DNA from 2 places in the Caldalkalibacillus salinus genome. Region 1 is predicted to be linked to the other one. Evidence: a T-box and tRNA genes for the amino acid it is inferred to sense, from the RefSeq annotation. Region 1 holds a T-box; the other holds one or more tRNA genes.
The links. A T-box is a leader RNA that pairs with one kind of tRNA and senses whether it is charged. The one in region 1 lies ahead of tyrS (tyrosine--tRNA ligase), so its partner is inferred to be a tRNA-Tyr.
Positions count from the first base shown of each region.

Region 2: it has a tRNA-Tyr gene. The T-box ahead of tyrS (tyrosine--tRNA ligase) is inferred to sense a tRNA for this amino acid. The anticodon was not compared.

Region 1 covers NZ_JAERVL010000004.1:233,919-250,388, forward strand. The annotation lists gene murC (UDP-N-acetylmuramate--L-alanine ligase) at 1-100, shown strand, start outside; gene JKM87_RS04860 (aminopeptidase) at 219-1,334, opposite strand; gene JKM87_RS04865 (DUF948 domain-containing protein) at 1,480-1,977, shown strand; gene JKM87_RS04870 (YtxH domain-containing protein) at 1,980-2,492, shown strand; gene JKM87_RS04875 (cell division protein FtsA) at 2,689-4,851, opposite strand; gene JKM87_RS04880 (bifunctional 3-deoxy-7-phosphoheptulonate synthase/chorismate mutase) at 5,189-6,277, shown strand; gene JKM87_RS04885 (hypothetical protein) at 6,505-6,789, shown strand; gene ccpA (catabolite control protein A) at 7,006-8,013, shown strand; gene JKM87_RS04895 (5'-methylthioadenosine/adenosylhomocysteine nucleosidase) at 8,054-8,767, shown strand; gene JKM87_RS04900 (transglycosylase domain-containing protein) at 8,931-12,227, opposite strand; T-box leader at 12,450-12,690, shown strand; gene tyrS (tyrosine--tRNA ligase) at 12,783-14,024, shown strand; gene JKM87_RS04910 (hypothetical protein) at 14,059-14,268, opposite strand; gene rpsD (30S ribosomal protein S4) at 14,462-15,064, opposite strand; gene JKM87_RS04920 (YcdB/YcdC domain-containing protein) at 15,356-16,470, opposite strand, start outside.
Region 2 covers NZ_JAERVL010000028.1:62,082-78,551, reverse strand. The annotation lists gene glmM (phosphoglucosamine mutase) at 216-1,565, opposite strand; gene JKM87_RS15560 (CdaR family protein) at 1,571-2,830, opposite strand; gene cdaA (diadenylate cyclase CdaA) at 2,823-3,641, opposite strand; gene JKM87_RS15550 (zf-HC2 domain-containing protein) at 3,787-4,425, opposite strand; gene sigW (RNA polymerase sigma factor SigW) at 4,464-5,033, opposite strand; gene rocF (arginase) at 5,502-6,401, opposite strand; tRNA gene JKM87_RS15535 (tRNA-Lys) at 7,048-7,123, opposite strand; tRNA gene JKM87_RS15530 (tRNA-Tyr) at 7,128-7,212, opposite strand; gene JKM87_RS15525 (hypothetical protein) at 7,507-7,776, opposite strand; gene JKM87_RS15520 (DUF4188 domain-containing protein) at 8,021-8,527, opposite strand; gene JKM87_RS15515 (O-methyltransferase) at 8,604-9,275, opposite strand; gene JKM87_RS15510 (AbgT family transporter) at 9,603-11,126, opposite strand; gene JKM87_RS15505 (hypothetical protein) at 11,933-12,358, shown strand; tRNA gene JKM87_RS15500 (tRNA-Thr) at 12,855-12,930, opposite strand; tRNA gene JKM87_RS15495 (tRNA-Asn) at 12,932-13,006, opposite strand; gene JKM87_RS15490 (hypothetical protein) at 13,208-13,432, opposite strand; gene JKM87_RS15485 (stage II sporulation protein M) at 13,573-14,244, opposite strand; gene pdaB (polysaccharide deacetylase family sporulation protein PdaB) at 14,339-15,109, shown strand; gene JKM87_RS15475 (KinB-signaling pathway activation protein) at 15,145-15,762, opposite strand; gene gerD (spore germination lipoprotein GerD) at 15,860-16,470, shown strand, end outside.

The sequences.
Region 1 (16,470 bases):
AGACGCCATCTTATTATTCATGGGTGCCGGAGATATTCAAAAAATACAGTTGGCCTTTGAGCATGAAGTGACGACAGCAAACGAAGCAAGCATAAATTAACATCCTGCGTGTCAGGTACTTTTCATTACGGGGTAACCGTAACCTTTTATCCATTAAAAAATAAAAAGAGCGCTTTTGCGCCCTTTTGTACTGTAGAGACTGATCTCTACAGTTTTTTTTATTTTAAAGCCTCAGGGTTGAGTGGCTTTAGTTCATCAACAACGAACAGTCCGTCCTTACGTATAAGGACATCGTCAAAATACATCTCGCCGCCACCATATTCTGGTCGCTGAATGCAGACCATATCCCAATGAATAGAGGACTGGTTACCGTTCGGTGCATCATCATAGCACTGTCCCGGTGTAAAATGAAAGCTTCCGGCGATTTTTTCATCGAACAAGATGTCTTTCATTGGATGTAAAATATATGGGTTTACCCCGATGGCAAACTCCCCAATATATCGCGCTCCTTCATCAGTGTCGAAAATTTTTTGAATACGGTCCGTATCGTTGGCGGTGGCCTCTACAATTTTGCCGTCCTTGAATGTCAATTGTACATTTTCAAAGGTGAACCCTTGATAGGGAGAAGGTGTGTTATAAGTCAGTGTACCGTTAACTGAATCCTTGACGGGGGCAGTGAAAACCTCTCCGTCCGGTATGTTATGCTCGCCTGCACACTTTACCGACGGTATATCAAGTACTGAAAAAGTGAGATCTGTTCCAGGCCCTGTGATACGGACCTTGTCAGTACGATTTAACAAGTCGACAAGGGCATCCATTGCCGTAGACATTTTGGCATAGTCCAGGTTACAAACATCAAAATAAAAATCTTCAAATTGCTCTGTACTTTGTCCAGCTAGTTGGGCCATGGATGATGTGGGATAGCGTAATACAACCCATTTTGTTTGTGGGACACGGACTTTGCTATGTACCGGATGATTATAATGAACAGCGTATAATGTCATTTGTTCCGCTGGGATATCCGCATATTCAGTCGCATTATATCCTCCTCTGATCCCAATATACGCATCCATTTCACTCATACGCTTGGTGTCTACCTCTGCCATCAATTTAAGTTGATCGGCTGTGGCTCCCTTTATCAGCTGTCTGTTTACTTCATAATCTTGAATGTTAACGAAGGGGAGCGCACCTACAGCGTAAGCTTCCTCTACAAGGGCATTAACGAATGATTTTTCAAATCCAAAATTCTCTATCAGTACTTTTTCACCCTCACGAAGCTGACATGAATATCGAATAAGATTGTAAGCCAATTCTTGAATACGTGGATCTCGCATAATCTTCCTCCTTCAGTGTTGATATATTATAGTGTATCAGCTAGGAGGACAAAATGAAAAAGTTTTATTTGGTCTGGAGAATGGGTATAGAACCATATCACATCTTCGTTTATAATGAAGAGGACGAAAGGGGGAGTGAAAACAAATGGACAACATGATCGAAATAAGTGTAGCTGTTATTGCTGGTGCCTTTATCCTTTTAGTTATTTATGTCATTGCGACACTAAGGTCCGTACGACGGTCACTTCACCACTTAGACAAGTCAATCATACATATGCAACAACAAGTGGATCAAGTCAGCAAGGAAACCACCGAATTAATGAAAAACAGTAATCGTTTGGCTGTTGATTTACAACGCAAATCAAAGACCATGGATACGCTTTTTCATTCCCTAGGTGACGCCAGCCAAGTGATTCAACAAATGACCACCTCATTAAAGCAGGTTTCGTCCTCTTTAACGAACAATGTTCAAAAAACAGTTGATGGAACGAACAAACATCAAGATCGTATTAATGACGTCGTGAAGTATAGTTCATTAGCCCTTAAATTTTGGCAAGCGTGGCAAGCACGGAGAGAGAGTGAACAGCATAGAAAAGATATTACATCTCAAACAGAGAGAGAGTCAATAAAAAGGAGGAGTTAAAAATGGCTGAAAATAACAACAATAATAACAATATGAATGGGAAGGATTTTGTCATTGGCGCTTTAGTAGGTGGTATTATTGGGGCAGGTGCGGCACTACTACTAACACCTAAGTCTGGTCGCGACTTGAGAGTTGACATTTCAGACGGTTACCAAACGGCGTCTCAGAAAACGAAAGAGATTGCTAAGAACGTCGGTGAAAAGTCTGAGTATTTTACAGGCAGAGTGAAAGAGGTTGCAGGTCATGTCAAAGAGGACTTCGATAAATTTAAAACAAATCTTCAAGATTCAGAAGAAGAGGTGACAGAGGAAACGGTGGCTGAAGAAAGCCAAGAGCAAGTAGCAGCTTCCATTGATGATGAGTCTACCACATTGAGTAGCTATTCATCGTTGTCTGATACCCAAGAAGATGTGCAGGAAGACCAACAGGAAAGCGATCATCTCCATAGTGCTGCTAAGGAAAAGTCACTAAGCGATTTCCGCTTTTCTGGAAATAGATTCTCCAATGACGTTTAATCACGATAAAGCTTCATAACGCCTCTATTGCGTCAAGCGTTAAGTGACATATGAGTCAGCAGGAAGGTCGTTTATAACGGTTCACTTCATCACAAACACGATGTCACCATGCTTTATCACACAGCAAAGCTGCTCCGTTAAGGAGCAGCTTTTTGTTTGAGTGATATAAGGTAATTGAAGAGAAAAATTTACCTTTTTAGTGCCATTCAATTTTTAAGTGGTCACCGTCTCGGATCGGGGTATCAAAGCTAGCCACTTCACCGTTTACCGTGATAATCATCCGTTTGCTCTTATCGGCTTGTTGTGGGTCAAAATCAACATAACGGAAGATATCATTGAATAGTAAGGTCGTATCTTTCTTCTCTTTGAATTCAATATTATCCCCATCTTCAAGTACTTCTTCAAGGGTGGTTGCCACCCCATTTTTGAAAGCGGTGTATGGTGTTTCATCCATAATGACTTTGTGATCATTGAATACGACTCGCACTTGATTTGGATTATCCCATCCCTCAGGTACGATATCTTTAATGCGTATAACAGCGGGACCCGTTTCTTGTATTTGAATACGGTCTAAAGACTGCACTGGAGATCTTAACGAAGCGATTTGACCGTTTAAGAAAATATCGGCTTGTTTAAACTCTAGACGTTTTTCTTCTTCATTCAACAAGTAGTGAATGATCTTAGAGCGGAACATGTTCACGTCAAGATCTAACTCTTCGAATAGCTCCTGTACCGTTGTAGGAAGAGTGACGGTTACTTTATCTCTATCCTCTAGTAACCGATCTTTATGCACCGCTTGTCCGTTTACAATAATTTTGGGCGGAAACGAGAAGGAATTTTCGTTTACGAATACTTCTAAAGGCTCGGGTGTCACAATAATATCCTCGACTGTCACAGTCGCGTCGATGCCATCTTCTCCCGGTATGATTTCAATATCGTCACCTTCATGGAGTGGTGAATCTAGATCTACTTCTTCTCCGTTACAGTAAACGGTAGGAGGGAAGCCATGGGTGCCTGGTACGTTCAACTCTTTGCCGTTCGCTACAATATTGATTTCATTTCCTGGTTTACCGTGTAGTTTCTTTACGTTAAGGCCTGCAGCGAGGATCGCGTCACCAAGCGTCAAACGTTGTAAATCAAATAAGCGAACCGTATTTTGATTTACAGTGACGGATAGATATTTGACTGGGTGCTGCTCGGCAGCGATGGCAATCCCGATTGGTGTTACCGATTCTGGACCATCAAAATCTTGGTCCACTTCAACTTCGAAATCCACTTGTTGATTGATTTGAAGACCGCGAATACCCACTCTGTTTTGAGGCAATCCAATAATTTCTGCAATCCAAGTATCCAAAGTCGGCGTGAGCGCACCGCCACCAATCAGCATGACCGCTTGAGGTGTGCGACCATTTAAATTCATGATTTCTTCCGATATACTTTGGGCCAGTTTTTGTACGGCTGGTTGAATCGTATTAATGACTTGCTTTGATGGTAATAATTGCTCGAAACCTAAGACATCATTGAATTCAACCTGCTCTGACGAGAAGAGCTGTCTTTTAATTTCTTCGGCAATCGAGAAATCTAGTAAATAATCTTGGGATATCGTTTCTGTAATTTCGTCCCCTGCTGTTGGTACCATACCGTAAGCCGTAATGGCACCTTCTGATGTAATAGCGATATCGGATGTACCTGCGCCGATATCAACGAGAGCAATATTTAATCTTCTCATAGTAGAAGGAATGAGTACATTAATGGCTGCGATCGGTTCTAAGGTCAATGCTTTCAATTCCAGACCTGCCCGTTTTAACGCTGAGATCAATGAGTCAACCACGACGCGTGGTAGGAACGTAGAAATGACTTCTACACCAGCTTGCTTACCACGTTGGTCAATCAGGTTACCGATCTGCTCTCCGTCAAGAAGATACTGTATCACTGAATAACCCACACAATAATAATTTGTTTGTTCCTCATCTCCGAGCTCTTCAGCGAGTTCTTGTTGCGAAAGTTGTACCGCTTCAAGCTCCATGGCCACAATATCTGACCTTGTCAGTAATGGACGGCCAGCAATTTCTTTCGCCACTTCGGAACGCTTTGTTCTTAAAGAGCGACCAGCTGCAGCCACTGCTACTTTTTTGAGAGGGCCGTGGTTGACTTCAAGCGCTTCTTTGACTTGTTGTATGACGGCAGCCACAGCCAAGACATCGTGAATCTGTCCGTCAACCATTGAACGTTCTCTGTGCTCCCGGAATACATAATCTACGACACTATAACGATCACCATGTTGTTGCAGAATGATGCCGACAACACTACGGGTACCGATATCTAAAGCGAATATGTTATTGGTTTGTTCCTCACTCATGATTTAGCCACTCCTTAATCCAACATTCGACATCCTTAGAGTATCATTCGACTTTTTTTTCAAAAAACCTTTCTTCATAGAAAAAAATCTATGCATAAGGGTACAAATTTAATAAAAAGGGTTGCGTTTGAGGGGCATTATCTATAATAATAGAGGAAATAAATACTTTAACGATTTTATGCTTTTATGCGCTAAAATATTAAACGAAAAGATCGTACTAAAAAGCCTAAAAAAGCGCTTGAAAAAGCATATGGATCGTGATACATTGTCTAGTAATATTTTTAGTAAGATATTGACATTAAGATCACCTTTTAAAGAAGAAGAGGAGAGTGGAGAGATGAGTAACGAACAGTTAGACACGTTGAGAGACCAGTTAGATGAGATTAACCTTAAGATGCTTGAGCTGATTAATGAAAGAGGGAAAATTGTTAAAGAAATTGGTCAAGTGAAGCGTAAGTCTGGTATTAACCGCTTCGATCCAGTAAGAGAGAGAAAAATGCTCGATCTACTTGCCGCTAATAATGAAGGGCCTTTTGAGACAGGAACCATTCAACATTTGTTCAAACAAATATTCAAGGCTTCATTAGAGCTTCAAGAGGACGATCATCGTAAGGCCCTACTAGTGAGTCGTAAAAAACAAGCGGATGATACTGTGGTAGAGGTCAAAGGGGCCAAAATAGGAGGCTCCGAACCGATTTTAGTTGCAGGCCCTTGTTCCGTAGAGAGCTACGATCAGGTAAAAGCGGTGGCTGATAATCATACTGCACATGGATTGAAATTGCTTCGTGGTGGCGCGTTTAAACCGCGAACGTCCCCATACGATTTCCAAGGTCTTGGAGTAGAAGGGTTAGAAATTTTAAAACGCATTGGTGATGAGAATAATTTAGGTGTCATCAGTGAGATCGTTGATCCGAAAGATATCCCTTTAGCCACTAAATACGTGGATGTTATACAAATTGGAGCAAGAAACATGCAGAACTTCGAATTACTAAAAGCAGCAGGTTCTGTCGATCACCCTGTTCTTCTTAAGAGGGGGATGTCAGCCACAATAGAAGAGTTTATCTTAGCAGCTGAGTATATCGTGTCCAAAGGTAACACTAAGGTGATTCTATGTGAAAGAGGTATTCGAACTTACGAGAAAGCCACACGTAATACTTTAGATATCTCATCTGTACCGATATTAAAGCAAGAGACGCACCTACCTGTATTAGTTGATGTGACGCACTCAACCGGACGTAAGGATATCATCCCTCAAACGGCCAAAGCAGCGCTCGCAATCGGTGCGGACGGTGTTATGGTAGAGGTACATCCTGATCCAGCGGTGGCATTGTCAGATGCGGGACAGCAACTTAATATTGATCAATTTAACGATTTTCTGGATACTTTAAAAGGGTCAGGGTTACTTAAAAATAAAGTTTCAGTATAGGTCTAACGCTTTTTGAACAAACGTATAACCTACTCAAACATTGGGTGCTTTTGGTTGCATAACCATTCACATCCATGGGTATATTATACTTACTGTTTTAGACTCATGACAACGAAGAAAAACAACTTACAGGTAAAGTGTTGAGCTACGCCATTTTGTTGACGTGCAAATGAAAAAAGAGTAATGTGGAGGGGAGACAACTTTTTTAGAGATTAAGGTGAGTAATCATGGACATGATAATGTTAGTTTTGGGTTTGGCTATTTTCACCATGTTAATCAATGTTCCACTAGGGATGTGGAGGGAATCTGTGCGCAAGTTCTCCCCTTCATGGTTTATTGCCGTTCATGCTTCTGTCCCTCTGGTCATTGCGTTACGCATATGGCTTGATGTGACGAATTGGGCTATCCCTTTTTTGATTGGGATTGCGATTCTGGGGCAGTTTATAGGCTCAAGAGTGTATCGTCACAAAAATGCTGTGCATAAAGTGAAAAAGGTCAGTGATAAAACATAAACAAAACCAAAGGCTCCGAGATAAAGGGGCCTTTGGTTTTGTCTCGTTTGAGTATATTTCCTCACAGCGTGTGGACACTATAAAAGATCATTGTCGAATTATGAAATTCTTGTGAAATAAATTGCGGTATCATGCGAATTATCGTATCATTACATTAATCATGAAAACTTATGAAAACCAAAAGATGTAAATGGATAGATCGGAGGCTAATGTAAGATGAATATTACGATTTACGATGTTGCCAGAGAGGCAGGCGTGTCCATGGCAACTGTTTCTAGAGTGGTTAACGGAAACCCCAACGTGAAACCAGCAACAAGAAAAAAAGTAATGGAAGCCATACAACGTTTAGGATATAGACCGAATGCTGTGGCTCGAGGTCTAGCTAGTAAACGAACGACCACAGTAGGGGTCATTATCCCTGATATCTCTAGTCATTTCTATGCCGAATTAGCGAGAGGGATAGAAGATATCGCCAATATGTATAAATACAACATTATTCTATGTAATTCCGACCAAAAGATGGATAAGGAAATTCACTTAGTGAATACATTGTTAGAGAAACAAGTGGATGGACTCCTGTTTATGGGAAGTCAAATTACCGAGGAACATAAGCAAGTCTTTACCACAGCTTCAGTTCCTATTATCTTATCGGCAACAAGAGATACAGAGTCAGAGTTACCATCAGTCAACATTGATTACTACCAAGCGACTTACGATGCCACAACGGCATTAATTGAACGGGGCCATAAGTCTATTGGGTACATCTCAGGTCCGTTAGAAGACCCACTAGCGGGTCAACTGCGTTTAGAAGGTCATAAAAAAGCACTTGCTGACGCTAATATTGAGTGGAATGAGTCTTACTTACAAATAGGAAACTATAGATATGATAGTGGTCTGAACGCTATGACACATTATTTAAACATGGCAGACAGACCTACAGCAGTCATGGCTATGAGTGATGAGATGGCGGTGGGTGCCATTCATTCTTGTCAGGATAACGGTGTTCATATACCAGAGGATATTGAAATTATCGGTTTCGATAATACACGCCTTTGTACAATGGTTAGACCAACACTCAGTAGTGTCGTACAACCGATGTATGACATCGGGGCCGTATCAATGCGCTTGCTAACGAAGTATATGAATAAAGAAAAGGTCGATGATCATCTCGTGATCTTGCCACATCGTATTGAAGAAAGAGGGTCAACAAGACACGTGGGGTGAATCACAAATACATCGATGATTTAATAACAGTAGGAGGCGTGTGGCATTGAGGCGTATTGGCATTATAGGAGCTATGGACGAAGAAATAGCCTTGTTTCTAAGTCATATCAGGGATGTAAAGGAAGAAAACAAGGCTGGTATTACTTATTTTTTTGGTACGTTACATGGACATGCTATCGTGCTATGTAAATCCGGAGTGGGTAAGGTGAACGCCAGTATTTGTACACAACAAATGATTGATTTGTACAGCGTTGATCGCATCATCTTCACTGGCGTGGCTGGTGGCGTTGACCCACAACTAGATATAGGGGATATCGTCGTCTCTACTGATTGTTTACAGCACGATATTGACGCAACAGCTTTAAGTGCTCTTGATATAGAACGAGGGCAAATTCCTTTTGCAGAGACATCTATTTTTCAGGCTAATGAGCAACTCGTCGGACTTGCACTACAAAGTGGTCAGCAGTTTACTGATGTTAAAGTAACAAAAGGTCGTGTACTCTCTGGGGACCAGTTCATTGCTAATGCAGAAGACGTACAAGACTTGCGTCATACTTTTCAAGGGGCGTGTGTTGAGATGGAGGGAGCTGCAGTGGGACATGTCTGTCATGCTAATGATGTTCCGTTTGTCATCATTCGATCTTTGTCTGATAAAGCAGACGGGTCAGCAGATGTGAATTTCATGTCGTTTACCAAGCTAGCTTCTGAGCGTTCTTTTGAGATGGTTAACCGTATGTTAAAGGGCTTAGACTAAGGGTGCCAGGTCATTGGCGACAAAGCAACATGATAAAATGAGTTATATAAAAGCCATATAGAAAAAGAGCGACTGTGTTTTACAGTCGCTCTTTTTTAGCTCTACAAGACTCATTCGTGTCATCGTCGTTTGATTACTCGTAAGTCTATAAGCATTTAAAGTGTTAGTTATTTTTTTGTCGACCAGGTGCTTGGTCGGAGTTTCCTCTGCTACTCGTCTCTTTTTCCTCAGTTTCTCCTTCTGAGTCATCGTTTGTACCCTCTTCCGTTTCTGTTTCTTGATCTGAACCGGAACCTTCTTCTCCTTCTTCCTCTGATTGATCGTCTTCTTGAGGGCCATTGCCATTATTGCCATTACCGTTCTGATTTGGCTCTTCTTCGTCGGTGCTATCCTGATTACCAAGGTTCATCTGTACAATATTACTTGGCTCAGATTCTCCATCTTCGTTCGTAGCCGTTACGTAATAGGAGTACTGACCAGCACCGTCAAGAACGGAATGGGTATAGCTCGTATCACTCGTTGTGGTCAATTGTTTATATCCACTTTCAGAATCTTGACTATAGTAAATTGTATAGTGCAGCACGTTATCAGATTCCGCATTTGCATTCCAAGTTAACTCTACACCTAAAAGATTGCCACTTCCACTTAATCCACTAGGTGCTGAAGGACCCGGAGGTGTGAAGAAGGAATCAGGTTCAGAGAAATTACTTGTCACGATTTGAGAAGGGTCAGATTCATTACCAGATATATCGACTGCTGTTACACGGTAAGCGTAGGATGCTTCTCGGCTTGACCCCGTATCCAAATATGTTTTCTCACTAGAGTCTGGCACACTTCCAATGTGTACAAATTCACCGTCCTGGGTCGCTCTATATATTCTGTATCCAGCAATATCGTTGTCTCCAACCGGCTGCCAAACAATATTGAGGCCATCGGAACTCCGGAAGACGGTGTCGACGCCTTGAGGCACATCTGGACGTTTGCCGTTATCTTCTCGAGGATCTTCTTCTTCCGGTGCTGTGATAGACCAATCCTGAGGTAGGTAACGCGCACGTTGTGATTGATATTTAGCTGGGATATCTAATGGTTCTCGCTCAACAAATAATCCTGTAGAGACAAAATCATCCGGTGTTTCATCATGTGCCAGATATTGTTTGCCGTTGACAGTAATGACCCGTCCCTGTATGACCTTATCGTCGACCTGAGTTGGGACATGCTGTCTGTTGAAGTAATCTGTCACAAGGTAGCCTGCTTGTCTGCAGAGTTTAGAAGGCAGCATACCTGATTTAGAGCAGACCGTTGCAGTGACAATATTATTCGGTTCATTAAAACGTGCTTCAGCATTGACATATTCAGGTCGTAATTCCTGTACCTTTTTCATGAGGTTTACCCATAGATTTTGCGTCCGTGGTGAATAGTTGCCTTGTAAAGTTTCACGCTTATCATACCCTGTCCAAACGCCCATGGATACGTTCGGTGTATAACCGATAAACCAGTAGTCATATTTATCGTTCGTTGTACCCGTCTTACCTGCGATATCTAAACCAGATCCCATGCCTCGACGTACACGTGAAGCGGTACCTTCATTGACGACTGTACGTAGCATATCATTCATTAGAAAAGCCGTTTGTTCTGAAAACACTTGTTTTGGTTGCGGATCATGATGATAGACAACTTCTCCATCGAAAGTTTCTATTCTTTCGATCAAATACGAGTCATGGTACACCCCATTATTAGCAAAGGTAGCAAACGCATTGGTATTCTCTTCAACAGTCATGCCGTACGTCATGCCGCCAATGGCTACTGAAGGTGCATGATAGTCATTCTCATGGATTGTCGTAATACCCATCTGCTTCAAATAATCAAACGGGACTTCTTCACCGGCTTCTTCTTGGACCTTAAGGAATGATCGAATCGCTGGTAGGTTATAAGACTGTTCGAGTGCTTTTCTCGTTGTGACTAACCCTTGATAGCGATTGTTCCAGTTACGAGGCACCCAGTAATCGCCTGAACCATCTAAACGGAAGATAGGTGCATCGTCTACAGGTGTAGCAGGCTGTAGAAGACCGAGCTCAACAGCTGGCGCGTAATCTAATAATGGTTTAATAGAGGAACCCGGTTGTCTTGGTTCATCATTGAGGTTATATTCCATTTCATTGAAATCACGTCCCTCAATCATCGCAATGATAGCGCCAGTAGAGTTATCTAAGAGTGTTACAGCCGTTTGCTCTAGGTAACCGATTTCCCGTTCTTCTCCCGTTTCTTCGTCAACAACCGTATAAGTATGTTCTCTGCTTCGTGGTCCGAAAAGCTCATCATTCTTGGCTATTTCATGAAAAGCTTCATACAATTCTCGGTCTATTGTCGTATAAACCTTATACCCACCTCTAGAAAGTTGGCGGCGTGCCATTTCACGGTATTCGTCAAGTTCTTCATCTGTTAGCTCATCCTTATCGATCTCAAGATCCTCAAGTATTTGTTTCAATAATATGTTATTGGCACGTTGTTCGATCTCAAACGTGAGAAACGGATAGTTTTCAACGATACTTTTCGTTGGTTGCGCTAGGCTCTCTCTAATATCAAACGATTTTGCTTCCTCATATTCGGCTTGTGTAATAAATTGCGTTTCTATCATACGGTTCAAAACGACATTCATTCGTTTAAGCCCAGTTTCCAGTTTTTCTTCATTGACGGCCCCACTTCTGGTAAATGGCGTGTACCGCCCAGGACTTTGGATCATACCTGCAAGATAAGCCGATTGAGCAATGTTAAGATCCTTCACGCTGACACCGAAGATACCCTCAGCAGCCGCTTGTACACCTTCAACGTTAGAGCCGTTAGCGTTGTATCCCATATAGACAATGTTCATATAAGCCTCTAGGATTTCGTTCTTATTAAACATACGCTCTACTCTCATGGCGAGGAGCATCTCTTTAAACTTTCGGTCAAATGTTCTTTCTGGTGTAAGTACTTGGTTCTTCACAAGCTGTTGTGTGATAGTACTCCCACCGCTACCTGCACCCATTTCAGTAAACTGTTCAATAGCAGCTCTCGTTACGGCTTTGAAGTTAACGCCAGTATGATCATAGAAGACATGATCTTCCGTAGCCAGAATAGCATCAATCAGATGTGGTGAGACTTCTTCGAGTGTCACAGGCTGCGATACATCAGACGTGCGTAGATTGCCGATAAATTCATTATTACGGAAATAAGCTTCACCCGTTTGATTATAATTGTGGATGAGTTCGTAAATTTCATCATATTCGCGTACAGGCTCGTCCTGTACATGAGCAGCAAAGAAACCGGCAGCCGCTGCTCCAGCGAAGAGTGTGCCCATTAATCCGAGGACAATGAAAACTTGTATGACAATCCACATGGCCTTAATAAAGGTCAGGAAACGATTTTTTTTACGTTTTTGTTTTTTTGTCGTATTTTTGTTCTCGGAGTTCTTTTTAACCATATTCCTATCCCCCCTAGGTAACAGGATTATTATAGCATATGTGTTTGTATAAATACATTTCAACATATAATGACGTTGCACGTCTCAAAAAGTTGTAGAATATTGACATGCTATAGTCAAAATGTTTATGATATTAATATTGAAAAGAGAATCTATACTATTATTCGTTAGCCGTCGGCAAATATGACCGGCTCATTGCTCTTTTGCAACTAAAATTCTATATCAGTTACGATGAATGATGAAAGTAGACGTTCTTCTCGCTTTTCAGAGAGTCGATGGGTGGTGTGAATCGATACAGAAGAAACGGTTGAATTACCATCAGGAGTAATCATGGTGAAAACATTTGCTTACACTTAAACATTAGCCATGATCGGTTAAACCGTTATCTTATATTGAGTGAGAAAGTCTGTCTTTTATAGGCACTTTCTAATTAGGGTGGTACCGCGATGATTTCGTCCCTTCTTTCTGAAGGGGCGTTTTTTATATTTTATAACACGAGTGTCATAGTTTGTACATCTAAAATAACACGATAGAATAATAAAGGAGGAAGTTTAAATGAGTGAAAGTATTCAACTAACCACAGAGCAGCAACAGGAAGTGAACCGTCAGTTTCAGACGTTAAAAAGAGGCGTTGTCGAAATCGTTCCTGAGGAAGAGCTGAAAAATAAACTTGCTAAATCAGTAGCCACAGGAGAACCTCTAAAGGTGAAACTAGGCCTAGACCCCACCGCACCAGATATTCACATCGGTCATACGGTCGTCATTAATAAACTGAGACAATTCCAAGACTTTGGTCACCGTGTACAATTGCTGATAGGGGATTTTACTGCCCAGGTTGGTGATCCCACTGGGAAATCAGAAACGAGAAAACAGCTCACACCAGAAGAGGTTGAAGAAAACGCCAAGACCTACATCCGCCAATACGGAAAAATATTAGATATGTCTAAGACCGATCTTGTGTATAACAGCAAGTGGCTGTCTGAGTTGAAGTTCGCCGATGTATTAGAGCTAGCTGGTACGATTACAGTTGCTAGAATGCTCGAGCGAGATGACTTTGAGAAGCGCTATACATCAGGGCAAGCGATTAGCGTGCACGAATTCTTCTACCCGTTAATGCAAGGGTATGACTCTGTCGCCTTAGAATCAGATATAGAATTAGGCGGTACAGATCAGAAGTTTAACTTGCTCATGGGGCGTCATCTGCAAGAGAAATTTGGAAAACCAATGCAGGTGGCAATGACAACACCGTTACTTGAAGGATTGGACGGTGTGAAGAAAATGAGTAAAAGTCTTAACAACTACATCGGTATAGACGAAGCGCCTCAAGAAATGTACGGCAAGGCGATGTCCATACCAGATGATCTGATGTTAAAATACTATGAACTCACAACGCGTGCGACGAGTGAGGAATTATCAGCGCTTGAGTCTGATTTGGAAGAAGGAACCGTCCATCCGAGAGATGCCAAAATGCGTTTAGCTTATACCCTTGTTGAAATGTATCACAGCAAAGAAGAGGCTGAGAAAGCAGAGGCTCACTTCAAGACGGTGTTCCAAAAACGTTCACTACCAACGGATATACCGGAGCAAGCATGGACAGGTGAACCAACAGTCACAATTGTTGACCTCATCTCTCAATTTGGCATGGTCCCTTCTAAAGGTGAAGGAAGAAGAATGGTCCAACAGGGAGCCGTTAAAGTAAATGAAGAAAAGGTGGAAGACATTAAAGCAGAAATTACGCCTGTGCCCGGCATGATTGTCCAAGTAGGGAAAAGGAAATTCGTCAAAGTGAGTGAGTAAATAAAAAACCTGAACGCCTTGATAAACAAGATGTTCAGGTTTTTTTAATACCCTTACCTAATTTCCAACTAAAATAACTTATAACTGTTGCTAAAATTATAGGAATCCAAGGACTTCTTGCTTCGAAAATTATGCCATCAGGTTTTACTTCTCTATAATAGAAGGTCATGAGCCAATCTATATTAAACACTTCTCCAATAAAAGAGAAAAACAGAAAAGCCAAAAAGAAACTAAGAATAGACATATAATATGGCATATATTTCATAAGTGTAGACACCCCTTCTTTTCTATATTTCACCATACTATAAAATTAACACGACATAAATTAACAATCTTTAAGTAAATAGCCTTTTCAAAATGACATTGGCTAATGGATAACAAAAAAGGTCGGAGATTTCTCCGACCTTTTTGACGTCCAATTTATTCGTGGTAATTGATTAACGAGAGTAGAACTCAACGATAAGAGATTCTGTAATCTCAGCAGGTAGTTCACTGCGCTCTGGTAGGCGAGTGTAAGTACCTTCAAGGCTATTCTCGTCTAGAGAAAGATATTCTGGTAAATGGTTACGGCTTTCTAGTGCATCCTTAACCACGTCTAAGTTTCTAGACTTTTCACGAAGTCCAATAACATCTCCGACTTTGACACGGTAGGAAGGGATGTCTACTTTTTTACCGTTAACAGTGATGTGACCGTGGTTCACAAGCTGACGAGCAGCACGACGCGTACGGCCAAATCCTAAACGATAAACAAGGTTGTCTAGGCGAGATTCAAGAAGGATCATGAAGTTCTCACCAATAACGCCAGGCATTTTACCAGCGTCATCGAATAGACGACGGAATTGACGTTCGTTCAAACCGTACATATGACGTAGCTTCTGTTTCTCCTGAAGCTGAATCCCATATTCGCTAAGTTTTTTACGTTGTGTTGGACCGTGTTGTCCTGGAGCGTAAGGACGCTTCGCTAATTCTTTACCAGTACCGCTTAGGGAAATACCTAAACGACGACTTATTTTCCAAGTTGGACCTGTGTATCGAGCCATTTAAGAACTCTCCTTTCAAATTATGAAGAAATATTCATAAGAAAGGATAACAAGTGGTAATCTCACACATATGCTATTTTGTTTTGTTTAGCACGTTCGCCCTGATAGCGAGAGTTACTAGTGCACCTTTGAATATAACAGCCGCGTTCAAAGGAACAAAATAGTGAGGGTCATATGGTGCTCACCCTAGCTATCTTTTCCTATATCACAAAGAACATTTTATCTCTTTTCTGGGGGCAAAGTCAAGTCATTGCAGGTGTTCATTAACTGACCAAAAGCTGGGCTTATTTTTTATGAAGCAAACTCATGACGTTTTTCTAAGAAACGTTGGAAAACCGTCGCAGCCTCAGCGCGTGTCATCTCTCTCTTCGGTGAGAATTGACCATTTTGTAGGGTGAGGATATCCAGATGAGAGACGATGGCCGCATGACCGGAATGCTCTATAGCTTCATGGTCATGAGCGTCTAAGTTAAAAAGGTCTTTCTGCTGAGCAAGCTTATCATAGCCTAAAGCACGAACCACAAGGACAGCCATATCTTCTCTCGTGAGGACATCTTCAGGGTTAAATTGACGGTCTTCTGGATCTAAGATATTAAGATCAACAGCAGCCTCAACGTATTGGAAGTATCGTGATGATGCGGCGACGTCTTCAAAGCTAGCGTCATGGTTCAGACCATAATGCCCTCTAAATGTCCCTCGGTTCATAGCAAGGATAAGCATCTTGATCATTTCGCCACGTTTAATTTTTTCATTCGGTCGGACGTGCCCGTTTTCATCTGTGTCGATGGCACGGTAATCGTACATCATCATAAGTGCGTCCTCTGCCCAGTGATTATCTATATCCGTTGGTGTGATACGGTTTAAGTTGACCGCTTCACCTGAGTATAACGTATGCCACTCTCCCGTTTCTGCATTTAAGAAAAGGGGTTCTGTATGGTTCGGCAGACGTAGCTCATAGACGAGCTTAGCTTCATGTACATCCTTGGTGTAGTCTCGGTCAGCTTGATATTGCAATGTGATGTTGGATTGTTCAAGGATTTCATTCAACGCTTCTTCCTGCTCAATGACTTGATCGGGTTTAGGAAGTGATTGAGCAGGCATTCTTGGTGCACTAAAGTTAACGATGTCACCGGTGTACTGATTGATCGTCACTGATGTAGGGTGATTTCCGATGAGGACATCATTTTCTTTTGCGATCAATCTCACATGAGCAAGTGGCCCTTGATCATTTCGTTGAAGGCTGCCATCAATATAAAACGTACTGTGGGCTGTTTCCGGCGATAACTTTGCAGTCGTACTGATCACTTTATTAATCAGCTCTTCATCGGATAGCGATTGCTGAGCCTCATCTTGGTCCGTTTCAATGTCACGGCTACTTTCATTTAAAAAGTCATAGATTTTTCCTG
Region 2 (16,470 bases), on a different contig from region 1:
CCACCTCGTCAGCTAGGTCTCCTCCTAGCCCTGGCGCTTGAGATATGCAGTTGTTCCCTCGGTCCTCCTCTTCCTTTCTTGAGTCGTAATTCCAATATACCACACTTATTAGGACTTTCGTCAATCCCTTTAATTCTCTGGCGGTACTTGGTACTTTTACAATATGAAAAAAAGGGGTCGCTCGTGACCCCTTTGCGCTAGATAACGACAGACGCTTAATCGTCTAAGCCAAGCTCTTGTTGGACAACGTCAGCGATAGATTGCACCCAACCGTCTAGGCGCACCGCATCTTCTGCTTCAGCCATAACACGGACGAGGGGTTCTGTACCTGACGCACGGACGAGCACGCGTCCTTTACCGTCCATTTCTTTTTCCACTTTTTCAATTTGCGCCTGTACAGCCGTATTTTCCATAACACGATATTTGTCTGTCACTCGGACATTCACCATGGTTTGCGGATAGATGGTGAGATCTTGCACCAGATTGGAGAGTGACTGTCCTGATTCCTTCACCACATTAACGAGCTGTAAGGCGGACAACATGCCATCACCGGTTGTATTGCAGTCTAAGAAGATAATATGTCCAGACTGTTCGCCACCCATGGTATAGCCTTCTTCACGCATTTTTTCCATGACGTAGCGGTCACCTACTTTGGTGGTCTCGACGTTAATCCCTTTCGCCTCCAGCGCTTTGTAAAAGCCGAGGTTGCTCATCACTGTGGCCACAACGGTGTTTTGTTGCAGGTTCCCTTTTTCTTTCAGTGCTAGCGCACAGACGTACATGATCTGGTCCCCGTCGACCACTTCACCGTGTTCATCAACAGCGATTAGGCGGTCTGCATCACCATCGAAAGCGAGACCGAGGTCGGCCCCTTTTTCCTTGACCGTTTCCTGTAGCGCTTCGATGTGTGTGGATCCGACACCTTCATTGATGTTAAAGCCATTAGGGTTGGAACCGATCGTGGTGATTTGGGCACCCAAGTCGCCAAACAACTGCGGCGCCAAGGAAGAAGCCGCACCGTGCGCACAATCTAGCACGATGTGTAAGCCTTCAAAGTCATTTTTTACGGTCGACTTAAGGTAGGAGATGTACTTCTGCCCACCTTCAAAGTAGTCGCTCACATAACCGATCGCTTCTCCTGTTGGGCGTGGGAGTGTATCTTCATTAGCGTCTAAAAGTTGCTCGATCTCTTCTTCTTTTTCATCGAGTAATTTAAATCCGTCTGGCCCGAAAAATTTAATACCATTATCTGCAACCGGGTTATGGGAAGCAGAGATCATGACGCCAGCATGTGCACCTAAAGCTTTCGTTAAGTAAGCCACCCCTGGTGTAGAAATGACACCGAGACGCATCACTTCAATGCCTACTGATAGTAGACCTGCGATTAATGCCCCTTCCAACATCTGTCCAGACACTCTCGTATCTCGACCGATGAGCACTTTAGGGTCTTGGGCTTCCTTGGTTAGTACATGACCTCCACATCGACCGATTTTAAATGCTAATTCAGGCGTTAGCTCAAGATTGGCCACGCCACGGACACCATCTGTTCCAAAATACTTCCCCATGGTAATCACTCTCCTTCTTCTTCCTCGTTCGCTTCAGTTGTTGTACTCATAGAACGTTGAGATTGTATGGTTATATTCACCTGATCCTCTGCTGGGGTTCCTTGTATATATGAGGGGAGATCCACTGCAATATCTACGGTGTGCGCTCCCTGGGATAAATCTGTCACATCAATATAAACGTCTAACTGCTCCTGTTGCAGGTCATTCACCCGCTCCTGGCTCCCTGATAGGACAAGTTCTGATAGTACCTGTTCATCGTCTTCAAAGATAACCTCATATGCTTCATCTAAGCCTCTGACTTGAATAGGAACATCGTTAAAAGTCCGACTAACGGTTGGCCCCACCTCGACCTGGACTTCTACTTCTTGGGGACGTAAGTAAATCCATTGCCTTTCTCGGGGTAGCGTCACATCCTTCGTCGTGGATCCGTCTATTTCGGATAAATCCACCGTCACCGGAATTTCTGATAACGTGTTCAATACATCGAGTGGGGCAGCCACCTCCACACTCTCCCTATTAAGCGCAATACGAGAGAAGCTCAGACCATCTGGTAACGAGTTAACAAGATCTAATCGCAAAGGCACTGTGGTACTTGGACTATGAATAGGCACTTCCACTTCTGCTGTCTCAGGACTGAGCTCTACTTCCAGCACATTACCTTCGCGATCATAAGCTTTCAGTTCGACTTCGTCGTTTAATCGTTCATCTGCATTATCTATATTCAGGTACCCTCGTATGGTTGAAATACGCTCTAAAACTGATACCGGCGCAATCGCGAATACCTCATCCGGTGTGACGGCAGGCTGGCCGACTTCAAATCCTGCCTCGGTCTCGCCGGTAAGCACCAGTTCAACGTTATAGGATTCTAACCCTTTCTCCTCCAATACCACACGGATATGACTCGGAATGAATTCAACCTGAAGTTCATCAGGGAACCCTTCGTGCTGTAAAGGCACGTCATGGGTACCCGCTTCTAGTCCAGATAGATCGGCGTACACACGATAAGGGTCAGTACGAAGTTGGTTAGCAAAGAGTACAGAGCGGCGACCCGTCAGGATCATGCGTACATCCTCTTCAACCTCCGTTAAGGCGTAACGCTCTTCATCGTAAATGACTTCTACGTCCACGTTTTCTACGCTGATTTCATCGTTGTGTTGTTGTCCTGGCACGTGGGGCTGATCAATATTCACAATCATCCACAGCATGACCGCAAGTACAAATGCAATCACGAGCCAGAAGACGTTACTACGAAGTACTTTATCCATTATGTTTCCCCCTTGACCAGAAGGACGGCGCTGCCTTCTGCTGCGGTCGCAGCTCGGTGTCAAGTCGTTCATGGACGTCCTCTGCTGAGAGGTCACGATAAATTTCCCCGTTTTTGGCGATGGATAATTGTCCGGTCTCCTCTGAGACGATCAGCGCGAGACAGTCCGTCATTTCACTGAGTCCGAGGGCGGCCCGGTGTCGTGTGCCCAGCTCTTTACTAATAAAAGGATTCTCTGATAATGGGAGATAGCAGCCGGCTGCTTTTACTTGATCTTTACGTACGATAACGGCCCCATCGTGCAAGGGCGTGTTCGGTATAAAGATATTAATCAGTAGCTCTGAAGAGGCATGACCGTCTATGTTTATCCCTGTCTCAACATAATCGTTGAGGCCCGTTTCCAGTTCATAAACAATGAGCGCCCCTATTCTACGCTTCGCTAGGTACTGGACGGCTTTTACCGTATCTTCAATGACTTTGACGTACTTTTCATCATCGGGATGTGAGGTTCTAGCGAACAGCTTCCCTCTACCGAGCTGCTCTAACGCCCGTCTCAGCTCTGGTTGAAAGATGATCAAAACGGCTAGCACACCGTACGTCATCGTCTGTGTGATAATAAAAGATAGCGTCTTCAAGCCGAAAAAGCTGCTTAATAACCACGCGACGACAATGACGAACAGACCCTTCAAAAGCTGAACGGCTCGTGTCCCCCTGATTAAGGTGATGAGATAGTAAATGACAAGGGTCACGAGTAAAATATCAATAATCTCTATAAAGTATTCCATCATTGTAAGTTCAAACAGCCAGTCCATTCACCATCCCTCTTTCTGCGGAGTGCCATTTACAGTGCTTATCATGATAATTATAGTTTTTGCTATGTATGGCATCTTATCCAATAATGTGCAATAAACGCAAAGATAAGCACGGGTCCCCGTGCTTAAGCCATTCTATCTTATTTTAACTGATTTCATCATCGTTTGGAACCGCCTCTTTTATCCATCGTGTGACATGATGCCACGCCCATTTGATAAACTGGTCAATCTCTTCAACTTCTCCTACGATATGGGCGGTCGAAGAGAGATACACGTGGCCTTCGGTGACAATGATATCTCCTTTTACCTCTCCTCTAACCTCAACGTTACCGTTCCTGACTCTCATATCTCCTGGTACACTAATGCCGTCAGGCACAATGACCTTATTGTCCTCATGCTGTATGATGAGCGCTTCTACATTCGGGGCGGACACCGTGAGCTGTTCTGAGCCATTGGACCAAATGGAGAAGAGACTAGAAGACATCAGCACAAGGAACAAAGTGGCCGCAACGATGAACGGATGCCCTTTTACCCATGATTTGAGTTGGTGTTTGGTGTCCTTCTGTGGCAAACGTGTCATCACATTATCAACGAAGTTAACTGGGGCCTCAACCTTGGAGTCGGAATGACCTTGGAGCAATGTTACCGTTTGTTCCAGTGAGCGCATGTCTTCTCTGCACTCAGGACATTGGTCAATATGCTGGTGCAGCTGTTCTATTTCTGCCTGTGATAAATCTCCGTCAAGATATTCGTGAATCAGCTTTTTAGCATCTTGGCAAGTCATCCCTCACCCTTCCTTTCTCAGTCTACTCATGAAGTTATTCATGTTAGGTTTTGTAACTGTTTTTTTAATGCTTCTCTTCCACGGTGTATTCTCGTTTTGATCGTGGTGACGGGTAAATCTATCACTTCGCTGATTTCTTGTAAACTCAAATCTTGGAGGTATCTTAGGATTATGATGGTTTTGTATTGAGGTGGAAGTTTGTCGATGGCAAGTTGGACTTCCTCCCGCAACTCTAACGTCATCACTTCTTCTTCCGGCGTGTCTGTGGTACTGGCCACTTGGGAGTATAATGCTAACCCTTCTACACCAGCGACCTCTTGATCTAGGGACTGCACATGCTGTTTTCGCTTTCTCAAGTGATCAATACATAGATTTGTAGCAATGCGATAAATCCAAGTTGAAAATTTATGATCATCATTATAGCGATCAAGCTTCGTATAGACTCTAATAAACGTTTCTTGGGCCACATCTTCAGCCTCCGTATGGTTTCCTAGCATACGGTAAGCGAGATGATATATTTTATTTTTATATCGCTCGACGATGGCTCTAAACGCTGTTCGACTCCCAGCGCTAGCCTTTTTTATTAGTTTTCTCTCTGTCCGATCCATTGATCTGTACCTCCGCATAAAGGCGGTTATTATGCTTACGTATGAAGCACACAAAAGTTTCACCTCAACCATTTTAACACAAGCATTTTTATTATTGGGAAAAATATCAAGAAAAAAACAGCCCATCAAAAGGGCTGAGAAGGTCTGTCATTTCGTTAAAGCCTTTTATGATACAATTAAAACGGGTGAAAGGAGGTGAGCTTAATTGGAGCTTTTTGCCTTCATTCTCCTCGTTTTAGGAGTGGCGGAGCGTGTACTTAACATCACAGACAAGACATTAGACATCATAAAAAAGCGTTTCCGTCAGTAAAGAAAGAAGCACTCGTCACTGGTCCTGACGAGTGCTTCTATTAGTTTCATGGGTGAATTTGGTCTGCCTAATGAAACTTTTTGCCTTCTTTAGTGTATGCGTTTCTTAATTTCATTATACACCAAAATTCCCTTTTGTAAACGGATATCAATGTATGATTACAGTAATTTCTCTCCGAATAAAGACCCCATTAGAGCAACGGCGACGTTAGCTGTTTTGTTACGCTCATCTAGTATAGGGTTAACCTCTACAAATTCAGCTGATGTGAGAATGTCTGCTTCTGCTAAAATCTCCATTGCAAGATGGCTCTCACGATACGAAATACCTCCGATCACGGGAGTTCCAACACCCGGGGCATCGCTCGGATCTAGCCCGTCTAAATCAAGACTTAGATGAACACCGTCCGTTCCGTCCGTCACATGGGCGATGGCCTCTTCCATGACGTGTGTCATCCCCAGACGGTCAATTTCGTGCATCGTAAACACTTTCATCCCGCTCTCTCTAATGTACTCCTTCTCACCGGCGTCGAGCTCCCTAGCGCCAATAATCACGACATTCTCAGGCTTGATCTTCGGATTGTAGTCTAAAATGTTTGTCAGTTTCTCATGTCCATTTCCGAGACTGACAGCAAGTGGCATACCGTGGATGTTTCCTGATGGGGACGTATCTCCTGTATTAAGGTCTCCGTGGGCATCGTACCAGATGACCCCTAAATTCTGTTTGTGCTTGGCCACACCTGCTAGTGTTCCGATGGCAATGCTGTGGTCCCCACCAAATACGAGAGGAAAGCGATCTTCAGCCATAATAGCGCTTACTTTTTTGGCCAACTCTTCATTAACAGCAACCACTTCCTCTAAAAATTTTAGATTTTGTTCGTTAGGGATTCGCTTCTCTAGTCTAGGGATATTTAAATCTCCCAAATCGTTAATATGATGACCGAGTCTTTCAAGACGTTTAATGGCATTCGCGTATCGTATGGCACTTGGCCCCATGTCCACGCCTCTGCGTCCTTGTCCTAAGTCCATTGGAACTCCGACAATACTCATATTCTTTTTCATTTTCTCATCCCCCCAATAACGTATAACTCTATTAAAACAGTGATGAGGAAATGACTCAACTCGACAAAAATCTGCATATATATCCACGCACTAAAAAAAACAGCTCCTTAATGGAACTGTCTGTTAAAAGGTGAAAAAACCTTATCTTTACGTCCTATATGTAATGGTGAGCCATGAAGGATTCCGACGCTTTAGCTAGTCTCGCGTCCTTCTTCTATCTATAACATCTATAATCTGCAGCGAGGGAACCGTAGCTGAGAATCCTTTACTTCTATCTGTAATGGTGAGCCATGAAGGAGTCCGACGCTTTAGCTAGTCTCGCGTCCTTCTTCTATCTATAACATCTATAATCTGCAGCGAGGGAACCGTAGCTGAGAATCCTTTACTTCTATCTGTAATGGTGAGCCATGAAGGAGTCCGACGCTTTAGCTAGTCTCGCTTCCTTCTTCTATCTATAACTGTTTCTATCTATAATCTGAAGCGAGGGAACCGTAGGTGAGAATCCTTTACTTCTATATGTAATGGTGAGCCATGAAGGATTCCGACGCTTTAGCTAGTCTCGCTTCCTTCTTCTATCTATAACTGTTTCTATCTATAATCTGAAGCGAGGGAACCGTAGGTGAGAATCCTTTACTTCTATATGTAATGGTGAGCCATGAAGGATTCGAACCTTCGACCCTCTGATTAAAAGTCAGATGCTCTGCCAGCTGAGCTAATGGCTCACAATGGTGGAGGGGGAGAGATTCGAACTCCCGAACCCAGAGGGAGCGGATTTACAGTCCGCCGCGTTTAGCCACTTCGCTACCCCTCCACATATATATCAAGTCGTTTTTGAGTGACATGTAGGCGACAATTCTAGCGATATTAATCTATCGTAACATCAGGCCTATATGGTGTCTCAAAGCGACAACAATCGTGATTATACTCTATATCTAGTAAACTGTAAAGGGTTTATGTTGAATTCGAAATGGTCCGAAAATTAAACCCAAATCTTAAAACTTATTCTGAACTAGGCACGGAAAAAGCCCTATTTGCAAAGTAGGGCTTGCTATGACAAAGACGGTATAACATGGAGCCGATCACCTGTCTCTTTTCCTTTTTTTCTTCAAAAATGCGATGGATGCAGATAAAACATAAGCAAGATAATCCCTAGTCCAATCAAGATAAACAAAACTCTTACTGACCAGAAGGGTAAAAAACGGTGCAGGCCCATGACGATCGACCCTACTAATGCTTTGTTAGGATATTTGCGCCATAGGGTCTCATCTTTGTAATCCAGCTTTTCTAGCTTCTTTTTGTTTATAAAGAAGCCGGTAAATATAAACAACACGCCTATGATGATACTTGCGATAAACAGTGCCCTGATCACATACATGTAAACACTCCCGTTGGTTGAGCCCATTTTTAAAAGATTTTAGATAGACGATAACAATTCATGTTTGCGTATTCTCTTTTAGATTATGCGCTAAATGGCCATTTTTATGATGCCAACTGGAGGAAGTGTTACAAGTTACCCTAACCGTTTATCGGGAACGCATCTCAACGTTTGTTCAAGAGATTAACCGGGATTTTGGAGGCTACCTTCCATTCATTTGCTTTTTTGTTTCCGTAGTAAGGTGCTACTTAGGGTTCTCTGGTGTTTTAACAGCAGGGTTATTATCCCCACCCAGCCTACGCCTTGATGTTTCCCTTCTGCCCACCGCAGGTACATGGTTAGATACCTTACCTAACCCGAATTTGGGCATATTACCATATATACATTCATAATTTTGAGGCTGTACGATATACGTTTCATGGTATATCCCCACTGAGCCGTCCGTTCCTATAGACTGATTAAATTTCTTCCACGCCTCGAGGTGAATGCCCTCTCTCGCATACTTTTCTAACTGCTCATAAGATCGCCAATATTGAAGGAGCGTCGCGCCTCGCCACTGTAGGAAATACTCCGTACCTAAAAAGCCCAAGTCTTCATTGTCATAGAGCTCTTTTATCATCTTCTCCATAGCCCTAAATATCGGAAGCCATTTATGTATGGCTAACAGCTTATTCACTCTCACACCGATTATAAAAATGACAAATTCTCCTTCTATCTCGGCCGTAAACCTTCCCTTGTGAACGGTTGCCATAAGGATCACTTCCTTCAAGTCGTTTCTAACCCTTTATATCTTTTTCATCTTCAACCTCTTATGTCACTGGCAACCCTTAATCCTTGACAACACCCATGACAAATCCGTCATACCCTTTAACACCCACTGTTTGGAGGGCCGTTGTTTCTATGCGAGATTCTTCCGATAGCAAATGGATAAACTGACGTGTACCCTGGATGCTGTCATCATCACTATTGTCCTCAATCACTTTGCCATTACGTACCACATTATCTACTAAAATAACCGTCCCCGGTTTGGATAGTTGTAGTGCCCACTGCAAGTAGTGAGGATTATTCTGTTTATCGGCATCGATAAAGATCATATCGAATGGATTTTTCTCTTGATCTTTCAGCGTTGGCAGTATGTCTAACGCAGGGCCAACCTTGATCTCTATTTTATTTTCTAGACCCGCTAATGTAATGTTTTTCTCCGCCACTTCTGCATGTTTATGCTCGAGTTCAAGGGTTATAAGCTTCCCGTCATGTGGTAAAGCACGGCCAAGCCAGACACTACTGTAACCTCCGAGCGTTCCGATCTCTAGAATATGCTTTGCCCCTTTGAGCTTCGCCAGTAAGTAGAGAAATTTCCCTTGATTAGGAGACACATCAATAGCAGGTAGATTGGCTTCTGCATTAGCGGTCAATATCTTATCCATGACTTCATCATTCTCATGGAGCATCGAACTAAAATAAAGGTCAACATCTTGCCATATGTCAGACTTATTCATACCATTTCCTCCTTCATTTGTGGCTTATTTTACATATAGTTATATTAACCCCTACCTTTAAGATACTAATCTGATTTTTAATTTACCAATAAAAGGATTTACTTTATTATAGCATACTCTATTTTCTAAGAGAGGATGGGCTGAGGGTCGTTAATGTTTAATACACCGTACATCATGCAATTTTGCTGCCCTCTACTCTTATCAAGCTATAAAAAAACCAGCTGGGAATTCCCAACCGGTTAAAAAGGTCGTTATTTTATTTCTTTTGTTAACTTTTCTGCTATCTGCTTTTTTCTATAATCTACTCAGATGTTAAAGGGCTATAAGTTAGTTTTGATAGAAAAGCGGAGATCCTGGACCGAGGTCCCAACCGAAGAACACCCATGCGAATAGCATAATAATCCAAATGATGCTAAAGGCGATAGAGTACGGGATCATAGTGGTAATTAGTGTTCCGATACCCGCTTTCTTATCATACTTCTGAGCGAAAGCAATGACGATCGCAAAGTAAGGCATCAATGGTGTGATAATGTTCGTCGTGGAGTCCGCGATACGATAGGCCACCTGGGTTAATTCTGGGGAGTACCCCAATTGCATCATCATAGGCACGAAAACAGGTGCCATGATGGCCCATTTGGCTGAGGCACTACCGATAAACAGGTTAATAAACCCTGCAACGGCGATAAAGGTTAGAATTAACGGGAAGCCGCCAAATCCAACATTATTGATGAACTCCGCCCCTTTTATGGCTAGAACAATTCCCATATTCGTCTCACCGAAGTAAGCGACGAATTGTCCTGCGGCAAAGGCTAGTACAATATAAGCGCCCATTGTGGCCATTGTTTCTGACATTTGATCGGCGACGTCTTTATCAGACTTAATACTCTTCGTCACAATACCGTATACGATACCTGGGATTAAGAAAGCGATAAAGATAATCGGTACCAGAGAACTAAAGAATGGAGATTGTATAATCTCTCCACCCTCTCCTCTTAGTGGTCCCCATTCAGGCACAATGAGTAGGGCAAGAGCTGCAATTGTCACTAGTACAGAGATACCTGAGGCAATTACACCTTTACGCTCTGCTTGGCTAAGTGTTGTAATCTCGTCTTCTTGGACACCGCCCGTGTATTGACCTAGTCTAGGTTCGACAATCTTATCTGTGACGAAGGTTCCCACAATCGTGAGAATAAACACAGACGTAATCATAAAGTAGTAGTTCATGGCAATGTTCATGCCTTCAGCATAACTAGCGTTACTAGTGGCTGCTGCTTCCATCGTCAGTCCTGCTAGTAAAGGATCTAGCGATGTGATAAACAGGTTCGCACTATATCCTGCAGACACTCCAGCGAATGCTGCCGCAAGTCCCGCTAACGGATGTCGTCCTATAGCTGCAAATAAGACGGCACCTAATGGCGTAAGCACAACGTATCCCGCATCTGCTGCCATACTTGACATAATACCAGCAAACACAAGTGCTGCCGTTAGTAATTGTTTAGGAACGGTTGTTACAAGCCCTCTAAGCATAGCACTAATGAGACCGGAACGTTCGGCAATCCCAATTCCTAGCATCGTCACCAATACAGTGCCGAGTGGCGCAAATCCAGTAAAGTTATCGACTGCACTAGTGAACATATACTGTACGCCGTCAGCTGAAAGTAAGTTTTGAACCGCAATTGTTTCTCCATTATGCTCTACCATCACGTCGAACAGTGCTAAAACCCATGATAAAAGAACCACAAGTCCAGCAAACATGAAGAATAAGGTAATAGGGTGCGGAAGCCTGTTACCGATATATTCGATACGGTCTAAAGTACGATGGATCATACCTTGTTTGTTATTCTCTCTCACGTTTCCCCACGCTCCTCTCTCTTAGTTGACATTGACGCCTTGTGTTATAAGCGTAATTTTTCTGAATATAGACACAAAACAGTGAGAAATGAAAAGCACGGTCCCATAAAGAGAGCCGTGCCCAAATATCAAAATTTGTCGAAAAAATCCATCTTCAGCTATGATACTGGAATTCCAACATAATATCAATAGTTTTTATAAGGAAATTTCAGTCATATTACTCATATAGAAAAATTGAGATACAATAAGGTAACCCCAACTAAACTTAAGATAATAACAGCTAATATACTTTTGTTACTCATACTGACTGCTCCCCTTTCTGAATGCTTTTGTCCACGAAGCCTTGTCAATTATAGAAGATGGGTACCCCAATCTTTCATCCCATGTGCTTTTTTCATAACACCTTGCTAATGTAATAAAAAAAAACGACGGGGTAACTAAATCTTATTAGTCCCCGTCGTTGTACGTTTTATGTATGGAGCTTCCAGTCGGGTTTGAATCGACGACCTCTTCCTTACCATGTGAACCGCGAGCATTTTAATAAATTTTAACTTGCCACATCCACACGAAGCATTCAACTATGCATTTGTCGAATCCTTTAGAGCGAACAAACACTAGTTTTGTATGAAATATAGAGGAATAATCTTTGCCTATGTAGAATGGAACTCATTGGTGAAAGTTAAAAATGTTGAGACATTTTCAATTTATGATGCTGAAACCGGAGAAAATTGTAAGAATGGCTTTGAAGTCAAAGAGTAATACTATTTAAAATAAGAAATTTCAGTGTTATTAGAAAGGGTTTTAAAATGAAAAAAGAAACATTATGGATGGCGATATCTGGAATATTGGTTCTTGTTGTTATTTATCAGTATAATGAGTATAGACATCTAAAAATGAGTTACGAAAGTTATGATATCTCAATGTACCTATATGTTCAAAGACAATTGGAGTACCATTCAGATTTAGTAGATAACGATGATGCAAGGAAAGGACTTATTGAGGTTATGGGACGTACTCATAGTACAGGGGGGAAGCGTTCGTTAATATTATCTTTACTTGCTGCTAAATTAGAAGGTTTAGATGGTAAAGAAATTACACAGGAAACAACAGAGAGATTAGAATCAATAGGTAAGTTAATGGAACCACATTCGTGGGGATTAGGTACCGAAGTAAAATTTGAAATGTCGGATAAAAGGTATCAAGAACTATTGGATGAAATAGAAAAATTATAATTCAATTTTCGCATGGAGAGTAGACTTGTTTGATGACTATGATGTCGTATAAATAATAGACTGTTTAGATACACGTAGTATTTAGATTTATGGGAGTGATAGCAATCGGTAATTATATATTCAGCGGCATCATCTTTCTTGTTATTGGTTTATCTTTTATCATTCCTAGTTTAGTAGGAAATTTAAATACGATAAAACTAATTATAGGGATATTAAATATAATATATGGCATGTACTTAATAACAAGAAAATATTAATAATATACAAAAGCACCCTAACCGGTGCTTTTTCTTCTGCGCCCTTCTGCGCCCAAACGACTTAGTTTGTGGTGGGGGTGGGTGATGATGTAGATAGACCTGCCATTGCTTTGCACACCGAGATTCAGTCGTAATTCGTCAGCATATTTGGACTAGTCAAGGTGTTGGTCAAGACGTTTACACTAAAAAACGACGGTAAGCTAACCGCTTATAACCCCCGTCGTTGTGCGTTTTATGTATGGAGCTTCCAGCCGGGTTTGAACCGACGACCTCTTCCTTACCATGGAAGCGCTCTACCTACTGAGCTATGGAAGCATGGCTCCGCAGGTAGGACTCGAACCTACGACCGATCGGTTAACAGCCGATTGCTCTACCACTGAGCTACTGCGGAATAATGCGTCATCATTGAGTGATAACCAAAATGTATAATGTTGAATCAAATAATGTGTGTGACTGAACGATTAAGTTTCATCTTTTAAAAGACATGTTTTAGTATACAACGGTTAGTGCGTTTTTTCAACTCTTTTCAATGATTTTTCACACTTTAGCGGTGGCAAAATTTATTTACCTTTTACACTAGCTCATACCTTTATCATACCTTGCGAGTGGATTTGGGCAAGATGTACTTTGATAATTCTTTCCCAGATACGAAACGACTATACATTTTAAACACTATTTTATAACGCTCTTCCATCGCTTTTTTGACAATACCATCGATGCGAGGGTCACCTAGGTCTAGTAAGAGTTCTTCAAGTTCCTTCTTAATCAAATACTCCATCTCCTGTGTTTCTTTTCTCGTCAATAGTATTCCAAGCATAATGCCACAAACACCCCTGTCTCAGTATAAAATATAGATCAGTTCAAAACATATCAGCACATAGACACATAGACTTGAAAAAAACCCATGTGTCATATGTTATTTCCTATTTGGGGTGTTTTTATAGCATTAATTTGATATTAATTTTCTGAAGGCATATGGGGTTCAAGTAATCCGGGTGTGATAAAGCCCTCTATGAGGCCAGCGACAAGCAACACGAGTATGAGTATCAAAATGAGAAAAAGGGCCCCCTTCGCTCTGTCAATTAAAACGGGTAAGGTTTGTTCACGCCAGAATGTCCGTACATCGCCACGTTCACTGCTAAATAAGTGGGAAAGAAACTGCCCTTGACCAAATAACCAACCGAGAACGCGTAGGCCAAAGAAGAGTCCTACTCCCCCGGCGATAATAATAGCAGGTAGCTCTAGAACCCCGTGCGGAAGGATACCATACAGGAATAATGTGAGTGGTGATACCCCTTCTTCTGCCGTGAGGCCGAGTATATAACCTACAGCAACCCCATTTACAAACAAGGAACTCAAGGGTATGAAAAACAGGGCCGTTCCAGCGAGCATCATCACGAGTGCAGCCGTTACGTTGTTGGTAAAAATAATCCAGCTCGTGTACAGCGGATCGTCATTGTCTCCTATGATTTCACTTACTTCTTCAAGTTGTTCTAGGACTTGGGCTATCGCCTCTTCAAACACGTGGGGGTAGGTATACCCGGCACACGTGCCAAGGAGCATAAGGAAACCGGAAAAGATAATATAAGACTGACTTTCAGACATGAGTTTTTTTAAGGCTTGTAACATTTATTTATTCACCTCGTGATGATTTGGACATATTTTATGCCTTGTCTACATACACATCATTAGTGATGAAGCATATGGACAGGGGGTGACATGTATGAGCGGATTTTGGACATTTAATCTGCAAAAAATGAAAAAAACGGCCATTTTAGTCGTCGCAGCGCTTTTCACTGCGGGTGTGTTTTATGCTGAACGAGATAGTGTGAGTGTATTCAAGGTCACAGCGGGGGAAAATGATCCCCAAGCCATTTCTAGTGTAGACACCGATGAAAAGAAGGTGGCGCTCACATTTGATATTTCATGGGGCAATGAGCGGCCGGGCCCCATACTAGATGCCCTAGAGCAAAAAGGCGTTAAACAAGCGACATTCTTCCTCTCTTCTCCATGGGCAGAACACCATCCGGAGATTGTGGAGCGTATTAATGAACTAGGTTTCGAAATTGGCTCTCATGGCCATAAACATGTGAACTACAGTCGACTTAAGGACGATGAGATCAGGGAACAAATCTTAAAGTCTCATCGGACACTACAATCGCTTATCAGTGACACGCCAACCTTAATTCGTACGCCGAATGGTGACTTCGATAAACGGGTGTTACGAATTGCCGATGAACTGGGCTATCAAGTGATTCAATGGGATACAGACTCCAAAGACTGGCTCAATCCCGGTGTCGACAAAATCGTAGACAATGTCGTCTCTAATGCTCACCCAGGGGATATTATTCTCTTTCACGCCAGTGACTCCAGTAAACAAACCCATGAGGCACTCCCCCGTATTATCGATGAGCTAAGAGAACAAGGTTATGCCTTTGTCACCGTTTCGGAGCTTATCAGCGGCGTTGAGAGTACAGTAGATGAACTAGATTAACTGACTTGATATTGAGAAAGCACTTAGGTTAAGGCCTAAGCGCTTTTTTTGCTTGCGGGGGCTGTTAGTTTTTGTAATATTAAAAGCTGCCATAAATTACATACCAGTATGGTGCTTAGCATGAGTGTCACCCAAACCACATCGTTCTGTGTGACGGCAGGGACTATTTCAATGGTCGTGACAACGTATAAAAAGAAAACCGCTGGGATAAAGGCATGTTGGTTTGTGAACTTGGCCTTCAAATACCCGCCTATTAGGGCCACAATCAAAAGCACCGTTGGTAACAGCATAAAGTCTGCCCATGATTGACCCGCTTGGGCAAAGGCAAGGTAGCGTAAATACACAAGGTCAAAAAATGTAAAGGCGATGATCATAATTTGTACGCCGTTCCAGAGTTTATGAGTCTTAAAAATACCTAAACCAAAACGATGAATGGTCAAATAAGCAAAAAAGCCCATCTGACTGATGACACTAAACATCAATCCAACGATAAAAATCCAAATACCGGCTGCGACCAACTCATCAGGGTCATCTAAGCCCCCTGTTAGGTCTCCCCAACCAACGATCATGTTAGTGATAATAATGGTAATGCCGCCGACCAATAATGTCGATATGAATAAAAATAACCAACGTCTAATATTCAGTGTTCTCACCACTTTCTAGTCTGTCCTCTACGATTGTACCAAAAAGAATAAATTGACGCTATAGAAGCATATTAAGGTATAGATATTTGGAAAGGAGACGACAAGCATGGGCAGACTACGGAATTTTAAAAGCCGCACGTTAGGGAGCCAGAAATGGATGAGCCAATGGGACCCATTTACTAAAAGCCAATCCAAGCTCATTCGCTCGATATCTTTGTTAGTTATTATCGTTATCGCCACACAGTTATTAGTCAGTTGTGCGCCTAACCAAAATGCACAATCAAAAGGTCAGCCTGAGTATAAGGAACTTAAGTCCATGGTATTGGACATTATGAATACAGAAGAGGGAAAAAAAGCGATACAAGAGTCTATGAAGGAGCAATCACAAAGTAAGGATCAAATGATCCTAAGCTCCCCTGAAGTGAAAAAGACCATTGAAGAGACGTTACTGACGCCTGAAAGCAAGAAGCAGTGGCAGGAGATCATGAAAGACCCGGAATTTGCTAAACAGTATGCCAAACATATCGAAGATGAAAACAAGAAATTGATTAAAGATCTCATGAAAGATCCTGAGTACCGCCAAAGTATGATGGAGATTTTCCAAGACCCAGAAATGGAACAACAGTTTCTGAAAGTTGCCGAATCCAAAGCCTTCCGCCAACAAACCATGTCCGTCATGAAAGAAGCCATTGAAAGCCCGTACTTCCGCCTTGAGCT